Regions from separate parts of the Rummeliibacillus sp. TYF005 genome, predicted to be linked through region 2. Evidence: riboswitches for the same ligand, from Rfam matches in the RefSeq annotation. Region 2 holds a riboswitch; each other region holds the start of a gene.

The links. A riboswitch is a leader RNA that binds a small molecule or an ion and turns the genes downstream of it on or off. The one in region 2 is predicted to bind lysine.
Region 1: it holds a riboswitch for lysine, as region 2 does, so the genes downstream of both, CW357_RS16040 (amino acid permease) here and CW357_RS00620 (aspartate kinase) in region 2, are expected to answer to the same signal.
Region 3: it holds a riboswitch for lysine, as region 2 does, so the genes downstream of both, CW357_RS04160 (transporter substrate-binding domain-containing protein) here and CW357_RS00620 (aspartate kinase) in region 2, are expected to answer to the same signal.

What each region holds. Positions count from the first base shown of each region.
Region 1 covers NZ_ML122588.1:7,765-11,058, reverse strand. Annotated here, with positions in the region: gene CW357_RS16040 (amino acid permease) at 256-1,725, opposite strand; lysine riboswitch at 1,830-2,010, opposite strand; gene CW357_RS16035 (nitric oxide synthase oxygenase) at 2,259-3,294, opposite strand, start outside.
Region 2 covers NZ_ML122541.1:136,415-139,708, reverse strand. Annotated here, with positions in the region: gene CW357_RS00625 (DUF2507 domain-containing protein) at 40-459, shown strand; gene CW357_RS00620 (aspartate kinase) at 653-1,885, opposite strand; lysine riboswitch at 2,009-2,192, opposite strand; gene uvrC (excinuclease ABC subunit UvrC) at 2,236-3,294, opposite strand, start outside.
Region 3 covers NZ_ML122543.1:98,319-101,612, forward strand. Annotated here, with positions in the region: gene CW357_RS04150 (amino acid ABC transporter ATP-binding protein) at 1-284, opposite strand, end outside; gene CW357_RS04155 (amino acid ABC transporter permease) at 307-1,056, opposite strand; gene CW357_RS04160 (transporter substrate-binding domain-containing protein) at 1,135-1,989, opposite strand; lysine riboswitch at 2,182-2,366, opposite strand; gene CW357_RS04165 (hypothetical protein) at 2,503-3,294, opposite strand, start outside.

The sequences.
Region 1 (3,294 bases), on a different contig from region 2:
CATGCTATAAGTAAAATTCAACGGAATGTTAAAATGTAAAATAATTCAGATAATTTAAAATGTGCATTTTTTAATAACATTCTTTCAAATATAATAAATTTCAATCTATTTACACGAACGTTCTAAAAAATATACTCTCTATTATTCGTCCGTTTGGGTATAATACACTTTTGAAACGCCATTACAAATCAAAAATAATAAATTAAAAAAGCTAATCTATTTAGGACTTTCTCCAGAAATAGATTAGCAATATTTTTATTGAATAGGTCGATCAGTTGAAAAATCTGCTTCCTCTAAACGAACAATTTTAGTTTTATGTTTCCATTTGTATCCAAACCAAAGGATAAAGAAAATTGGCAAGCCAATATAAGATACTAATATTCCATACCAATCAATATGACCACCTGTAAATGCTGTATAATTTTGCCCTAATACAACAATCATACATACTACAAATGCAAAGATTGGACCAAACGGGAAAAATCTCGAACGGTATGGTAGTTCAGATAGATCATGTCCTTGTGCAACAAACGCTTTGCGGAAGCGGTAATGGCTCGCTGCAATACCTAACCATGCGATAAACCCACACATCCCCGATGCATTTAATAACCAAATATACACAGTACCTGTCCCAAATAAAGATGCTAAGAAAGATAAACAAGCAACTAATAATGTAGCAATAAGTGCTGCAACTGGTACACCACGTTTGTTTAACTTTTTGAAAATTCTTGGTGCTTTACCTTCCATCGCTAATTCCCACAATGTACGGGATGATGCATATAATCCTGAGTTACCGGCTGATAAAATAGCAGTTAAAATTACTGCATTCATAATTGAAGCTGCAAAAGCAATACCAGCATTTTCAAATACTAAAGTAAATGGGCTAACAGTGACATCATCGCTATTAGCAAGGCGAGCATCTGTATATGGAATCAATAACCCAATAGCTAATATTGCTAGAATATAGAATAACAAAATACGCCAAAAAATTTGTTTTACTGCCTTTGGAATCGTTTTGTCTGGATTTTTTGTTTCCCCAGCAGTAATACCAAGCAACTCAGTTCCTTGGAATGAGAACCCTGCAGCTAAGAAAATACCAAATGTCGCAAAGAAACCTCCGTGGAATGGTGCATCCCCTTTAAAGAAATTCGTAAAACCAACCGGTGCATTTCCACCTAAAATACCGAAAATCATTAAAAAGCTTACGATTAAGAAAATAATAACCGTTGCAACTTTAATAATCGCAAACCAATATTCACTTTCACCAAAACTATTAACAGATAAATAATTTAAGACAAAAATAATTATTAAAAAGGCTGCACTCCATATAAATGAAGGTGTTTCAGGGAACCAATATTTCATAACAATTGAAACAGCTGAAACTTCTGCTGCAATAGTGATGGCCCAGTTATACCAGTAGTTCCATCCTAGAGCAAACCCTAACGATGGATCAATAAATTTTGAAGCATACGTACTAAATGACCCTGATACAGGCATATACGCTGCCATTTCTCCAAGACTAGTCATTAAGAAAAATACCATTATACCGATTAAACCATAAGCCAAAAGCGCACCACCCGGTCCAGCAGCAGCAACAGAATTTCCGCTCGCCAATAACAATCCTGTCCCAATTGTTCCTCCGAGTGAAATCATAGTAACATGACGACTTTTTAGACCTCTATTTAAGCTCTGTTGTTCACTAGAGCTTGTCTCTTTTATACTCATATTTCTCCTCTTTCCGATTTTCATTGCAAGAAAGGTCGGTTTGAAGCAAATAAAAAATACCATCCAAGGAAATTGAGATGGTATATAAACTCCCCATCAACCTTGATAAAGATAGCTCAACACGCCTTTTTAGACGTGACAGTTCTGCACCTTTCGATAGCAGCCCCAGCATTAGCAATAAAAAGCTTACCAACACTTCGGCAATATTCCCTTTTTTAATCGAGTCTGTAATGCTTTTTCATCTCGTCGATCATACTCATGAATATCGCGACCTCTACCTCATCTATTGGATGAGGCATGCAATATATAATTTTAATACGTGTCTATTATAATACAGGGTAAATTCAATAACAAGACGTAAATATACTGGAATTATAATACAACTAAGACAATAATCATTTAATCTACTATCTCTTAAAGATACTAAAGAGTTTTATTTTTACAAAGTATGTGTAAAACATTGTTATATAAATGGAAGAAAGATAAAAAATCGAGCGACAAAACTTCGCTCGATTTTCAATAACTTTTACTAATTAGTAGGGATTCTTTTGATAAGCGTACCCTGGTAGTTTCTTCGTATTATCATATGGCTTGTGGAAAATATGTGTCGTTGCAGGAGATAAAGGAGGGATCAACCATGTCCAATTACCAGTCACATCTCGATTTTCAGACGTTTCATTAACTTCAAAACGTTTAAATTGTTGTGCAGCCGTATGGTGATCAACAATGCTCACACCATCTTCTTTGAAAGAATAAAGTACCGCTACATTAAGTTCTACTAATGCACGATCACGCCATAAACTAGCATTGGAAGATGTATCTAAATCCATTTTTTCAGCAATTATTGGCAACATATTATAACGATCTTTATCAGCTAAATTACGAGCACCAATTTCCGTACCCATATACCATCCGTTAAACGGAGCTGCTGTATATGTAATGCCTCCGATTTCAAACTTCATACTTGAAATGATCGGTACAGCATACCATTTTAAATGTAAATCAACGAACCATTCGAAATTTGGATGTCGCAATTGCACCTCTTTAACATATCTTTGCGGAATTTCAAACAACTGCGGTTTACGATTTTCAACTTGTATCACTATTGGTAATACATCAAATTGTCCGCCTTTTCCTTGCCATCCTAATTTTATACATTCTTTTGTAAAGTCTATCGAACTAGAATCTCCAATTACTGAACCATCATCTTGTTCATAACCAGCATAGCGAATCAATTGATGATTCCATATTCTTACTTTCTGTGATTCAAAGATAGATATAGTCGGTCTTATTTTTCCGTTATTTGTTGCAAATTCTATATGCTCTAAAAGTTTTTCAAAAATTATTTTTTCATCATTTATCCCACGTTGATCTTTCACTTGAAGTGTTTGCCAAAACAATCGCCCAATGCATTTATTACTATTTCGCCAAGCTATTTTTGCACCATAAGCAAGTTCATCTGTCGTATGAGTGTAAACGCCAAACTTCTTAATATCTTGCTTGATGTATTTTAGACGTCGTTCCAGTTGGTCCGTGGGCAATTTGTTTTCTAAATAATACATCTTGATA
Region 2 (3,294 bases):
AAATAATATAGGCAAAAAAATATGAAAGAAGGACCTTCAATGTCTACTCAACAAAAGCATGAAATAACACAATTTGGATATGAATTAATCCGTGATCACGTACTATCTTCTATTTTGGGCAAAAATGAAGAAGATATTCTATATTGGAGCGGAAAAGAATTAGCCCGGAAATTTCCACTCTATGAATTAGAAGAAGCAATCCCTTTCTTCCATGAAGCTGGTTGGGGAGATTTGACTATCGATAAGGTTTCCGCAAGTGAAGCATTTTGTACTTTAACTGGTGATCCAGAGATTCTTAAATTTGACCAACGTTGTTTTCGTCTAGAAGCGGGTTTTTTAGCTCAAAACCAACAAAAATGTAGTGGCTTTTTAACGGAATGCTATGAAGAGAAAAAAGTTAAGCAAGGTCAAGTCAAATTCCATATTAAATGGGACTTAAAAGATAAAATAGAAGAATAATAGATTAATACCACTTAGAAGATTAGCATGTCTTTAAAATCTTATATTACATAATAATCTAAGTATACGTCGGGTATTCAAAAAAATATTACTCTCTCATTGAATATTAGTGAGAGAGTCTTTTTATGCAAAAGGACTCCACTAAAACTATTTTTGTGAAGTCCTTTTAACTTATCTATACATTTCTTTTTTATTATTGTGCAACCTTTTCTTTTAATGAAAGACCAAATTCCTCATGTAGTGCATTCGCAGCTTTTAACATATCTTCTTGTGGTACTACAACTGATACTTTTATTTCAGAAGTACTTACCATTTTTACTGGTATACCTTCACGATATAAACGGTCGAACATGGAAGCTGCTACACCTGGATTTGATACCATACCTGATCCTACAATTGAAACTTTTGCTAGTTCGCCTTCGTAATTTATATGATCATATCCAAGGATATCTTTATGTTCAGATAGAACTTGTAATGTATCTTGTAAATTTTCTTTTTTTACTGAAAATGATACAGATGGTTGTGTTCCTTGAATAATCGTTTGAACAATAATATCAACATTGACATGATTTTTTGCTAATGTTGTAAAAATATTAGCTAACGAACCATTATAGGCCTCTTTATAATATACTGTTAAACGAATAATATCCGGTTCAAACGCAACACCACGTACTACTAAATCTTTTTCCACTTCGATTTCCTCCTTCAAGATTGTACCTTCAACATCCTCGTAACTCGAACGAACAGACATAGGAATGTTGTGATTTTTTGCTACTTCGACAGATCGTGGATGTAAGACACCTGCTCCTAGGTTCGCTAGTTCAAGCATTTCGTCATAAGACAATTCCTTTAACTTTCTAGCACCTTTTACAAATCGTGGATCACTCGTATAAACACCATCAACATCTGTATAAATATCACAACGTTCGGCATTTAACGCTGAAGCAATAGCAACTGCAGTCGTATCTGAACCACCACGTCCAAGCGTAGTAATATTTCCTTCGTCATCTATCCCCTGGAAGCCAGCAACGACAGCCACTTCCCCTGCTTTTAACGCATCATTGACTGCTTTTGGCTTTATGTTCTCGATTCTCGCGTTACTTGGTACATGTTCTGTAACAATACCTGCTTGCCAGCCAGTAAATGATTTTGCCTCGATTCCTAACTTATGTAATGCAATTGATAACAATGAAATCGTCACTTGTTCTCCAGTGGTCAACAATACATCCATTTCCCTCTTTGAAGGTGATTCGGAAATTTCGTGGGCCATATCCACAAGTTGATCCGTTGTTTTACCCATTGCTGATACGACAACGACAATGTCATATCCATTTTGTTTCTCACGCTGAATGCGCTTAGCAACATGCATAATTCTTTCTGTTGTTGCAACGGAAGTTCCGCCAAATTTCACTACTAAAGTACTCATCAAAACGCTCCCCCTACATCAGAATGTGTGGGCGACTTTCACAATGACTTCTAATGAAAAAAGAGCAGCTCTTCACATAAAGTGAATAGGCTGCTCTTAGCATGCACGTTCAAAAGAACATTCATGTGAGATAGCCCTCCAGAATCTATTTTCGACTCTGACAATTCTACATTTCTTCAATGTAGAACCAGCAGCAAGTTGGAATTAGCAAACTTGCAACTTCGGCGGCTTCCCCTTTCACCGACTTTCAAAGAATCTAATCATCCTCCGGTCGGGTACTATTGAAATCCGCGCCTCTATCATCACTAAATCAGTGATTTTTAATTGGTGACACTAAGATACCATATCATTTACTTCCCTTGCAATCGTTTTTCCGAAAAAAAGTCAATTATTGTCTGAGCTAGTTTTTTAGGTACACCAGCTTTTTGCAATTCATCAAAAGTTGCTTTTTTAATCTTATTAATCGATCCAAAATGTTTTAGTAATTGTTGTTTCCTTTTTGGGCCTACTCCTGGAATCTCATCTAAAATAGATGTAATAGCATTTTTTTCATGTAATTGTCTATGGAATGTAATTGCAAATCTATGCACTTCATCTTGGACACGCTGTAATAGATAAAACGCTTCACTAGTTCGTTTTAATGGAATAATCTCAGGCGGATTTCCATAAAGCAATTGAGACGTTTGATGCTTATCATCTTTTGCCAATCCAGCTATTGGTATATCTAGCCCTAGCTCATCTTCCAAAATTTCTCTGGCCACTTCCATCTGACCTTTCCCTCCATCAGTCACCAGTAAGTCTGGAAGTGGTAAACCTTCTTTTAAAACTCTCGAATAACGCCGACGAATAACTTCTCTCATTGCACCATAATCATCATGTGCATTTGCATTTTGGATTTTAAATTTACGGTATTCTTTTTTACTAGGTTTACCATCTATAAAGACAACCATGGCTGAAACAGTATCAGCCCCGAAAATATGCGAGTTATCAAACGCTTCAATTCGTAGTGGAGTAGCAATATTCATCGCATCACCTAGTTGTTCACAAGCACCCACTGTTCTTTGTTCTTGTCTCTCGATTAGTTGGAATTTTTCTGAAATTGCTATTTGAGCATTTTTTGATGCTAGATCAAGCAATTCCTTCTTATTTCCTCTTTGTGGTTGTAACACGTTGATATCTAAGACTTGTTGCAACATATCTCCTTCAATTTCTTTGGGAATAAGAATTTCTTTCGGTTTAATATGTTCCGCCTTTTCATAAAATTGGCCTACAAAAGTTAGAAACTCATCTTCCGGTTCACCATATGAAGGAAATAAAGATACATCTCGTTCAATAAGTTTTCCTTGTCTTACAAAAAATACTTGGACACACATCCATCCCTTATCTACCGCATAGCCAAATACATCTCT
Region 3 (3,294 bases), on a different contig from region 2:
CAATTATTAAAGAGATTAAATTGTTGGAATACCATTCCTAAATGTGTTCTAAACGTATTGAGATTTTGCTTATTTGTAAGAATATTTTTACCCTTATAAAAAATTTCTCCACCACTTGGTGTTTCAAGCAAGTTTATACAACGTAAAAGTGTTGATTTTCCTGACCCAGATGATCCAATCACACATACTACTTCACCTTTTTTTACAGAAAAGTTAACGTCTTTTAATACTTCATGTGTACCAAAGGATTTACTAAGATGTTGAATATCAATAATTGTTTCCATAGTTTTTCTCTCCTTTGTACCTCTATTTTGCCTGTTCCGGTCTACGGATAAATGTAGCGTCATCTAGTATTTGATAATTTGCATTACCTGAAAGTTTGCGTTCAAAGAATCGCAAAATTTGCGTAACAATAATCGTCATAACTAAGTAAATCAGACATGCAACAAAGAATGATTCGAAATATCGGAAGTTATTTCCTGCAATTGATTTTGTTTGGAAGAACAATTCAGTGACGCCAATTACATTTAATACAGATGTATCTTTGATATTCATCACATATTGGTTTCCTGTTGCAGGTAAGATATTGCGCATTACTTGTGGTAACACAACATGAATCATTGTTTGCCAGTGATTCATCCCTATAGCTCGAGCCGCTTCAAACTGTCCTTGTTCAATACTCATAATCCCACCACGAACAATTTCAGCCATGTAAGCGCCTGTATTAATCGATACGATAAAAATTGCTGCAAAGGTACGATTCATATCAATGCCAAACAACAAATCTGATCCGTAATAAACGACCATTGCTTGCACAATCATAGGTGTGCCACGGAAGAACTCAACATAAATTGTTAAAATAGCATTGATAATTTTCAAGAGCCACTTTTTAGCTCCACCATTGCCCTTTGGAATTGTATTAATGACGCCAATAATCAAGCCGATTAATGCGCCAATAATAGTCCCGATTGTTGAAATAACCAGTGTCATCCAAGCGCCTCTTAAGAACATCGGCCAGTTATTTGTAATGATATTGATAAACCATTCTAAGCTCATTATTACTCCTCCTTAAAAGCATAACAAGAACTACCAATTGCAATAATCACAATCGGTAGCTCTTTAAGTTCAACATAACTATTTAGCTGCTGGTTGATTTTTGATCGCTTCATCCATGATTTGTTCACGGTCTGCTTCTGAAATTCCTTTAAGGATTTCATTGATCTTATCTGTTAAATCACTATCTTTTTGTAAACCAACCGCGATTGCTGTATCTTCTTGTGATGTTTTAAATCCTTCGCCTTCAGTAAACTCTACCATTGCAAATTTATCGTTAGCTGCTGTTGCTGAAACAGCTTCAGGTTTTTCTGAAACGTAACCGTCAATTTTACCTGATTCAAGTGCAACGCGCATTGCTGGGAAATTATCCATTGCAGTTTGTTTTTTAACGCCTTTAATTTGATCGATAACTGTATAGTGGAAAGTGTTCAACTGAGCCGTCACCTTCGCACCTTTGAAATCAGTAATTGATGTTGCACCATCATATTTGCTACCTTTTTTTACAACCATTACTAAATTAGATTTATAGTAGATATCTGAGAAATCTATTGTTTGTTTACGTTCTTTCGTTGGTGACATACCAGCGATAATGGCATCAATTTTCCCAGAAGTTAGTGCTGGTACAAGACCATCCCATTCTGTTTTCACAACAACTAATTTCTTGCCTAAACCATCTGCGATTTTTTGCGCAATTTGTACATCATAGCCGTTTGCGAATTCTGCATTTCCTTTAATAGCAACACCACCATTTGAATCGTCTGATTGTGTCCAGTTAAAAGGTGGATATCCTGCTTCCATACCTACTGTAAATGTATCTTGTTCCTCACCATTTCCTGATGATTCCGACTTTTTAGAATCGCCTGTGCCACATCCTGCTAATACAAGGATGGCCATTAATAAAACACCAGTTAATAATGTCCATGTCTTTTTCATATTTCCCTCTCCTTTAAAAACAGTTCCCTTATGTGTAGAAAAAGAGCTAAATGTCTAATCTTTGCATCTACCCGTTCAGCCAATTCTATTATTCATTGGCCATACAGGTACTTCGATACAAAAATAAAAGGAACCTGAGTTGAACTCAGGTTCCAGAATATATCTAGTCCCAAATCCTCCACTTTTATCCCAAAATGAGATAGCTCAACTCAATAAACCAGGGTAGCTTATTGAGACAGTCTTACAATTATTCATTGCAAGCCCAGCATGTAATATCGAGATCTATTACAAACTTCGGCAACATTTCCTTCTTCCCGGTTTCACCGCTCTCTCTAACTCCGCCAAGAACTAATAAATATCGCGCCTCTACCTCACCAATAAGTGAGGTCGTATTTACTTGTTGTGAACAGTCTACAATACTAGTGTTTTTCTGTCAATTCTTATTTTCTAATTATTTTTTAAGATTTATAGTTTTCGGAAATCCATTGTTCATTCAAATAAATTTATTTACTATTATCCTTCTCTTAGAACATCTGAGAATTCGTAATAAACCTCACCTGTAGTTGCATCGATTCTTTCTATTCTTCTGTTTTGAGGGAAATCCATTACATAATCTAATCCATATAAAGTTACATCTTCATCTTCGTCTTCATAATTTATCGTACGTGCTAGTTTCATTTGTAAATGCTCTTTAAAAATTGTTTTAGCTACTTCTATAGACACAACAGGCTCCATATTCATCGCTAATAATTGTGATTCGTCAGGTAAAATAATCGAGCAATCACGAATTACACCTGTATAAACACCGACATTTACATGGATGGAATATTCATCCATACGAATTCCTTCATAATGGCGAATAAACGTGAATGTTGTGAATGGTTCAAAGTTAAACTCATCATCTTCATCTAAACCTTCATCTTCATCTGCTTCCATCTTTTCGAGTTCCTCAAAAAATTGACGTTCTTCTTCTGTTAAATCTTCTTCATTTAAAAATTCAATATCTTCATCTTCTTGAAGTTGATCTTCAAGTATATATTTATCATGAATATTGCCAATAATAGCTTCTAAAAATATTTTTGCCCTTTCTTCTAACAACTCTTCTGGCAATTCTTCTGACTCTTCCCATTCAACACTAGATTCATAATCTAATTGTAAATCATCAGTTCTTTCAATTTTAACTATTGGGTCTGCAGTCTGGACATTTTCTACATCCAATGAGTCATACCAGAATGTCCCGTTTTCTGTTTCTACTTTATACATATCATCCGTTACACCCAATAAGCTTTCCACTGATTGAGTTAC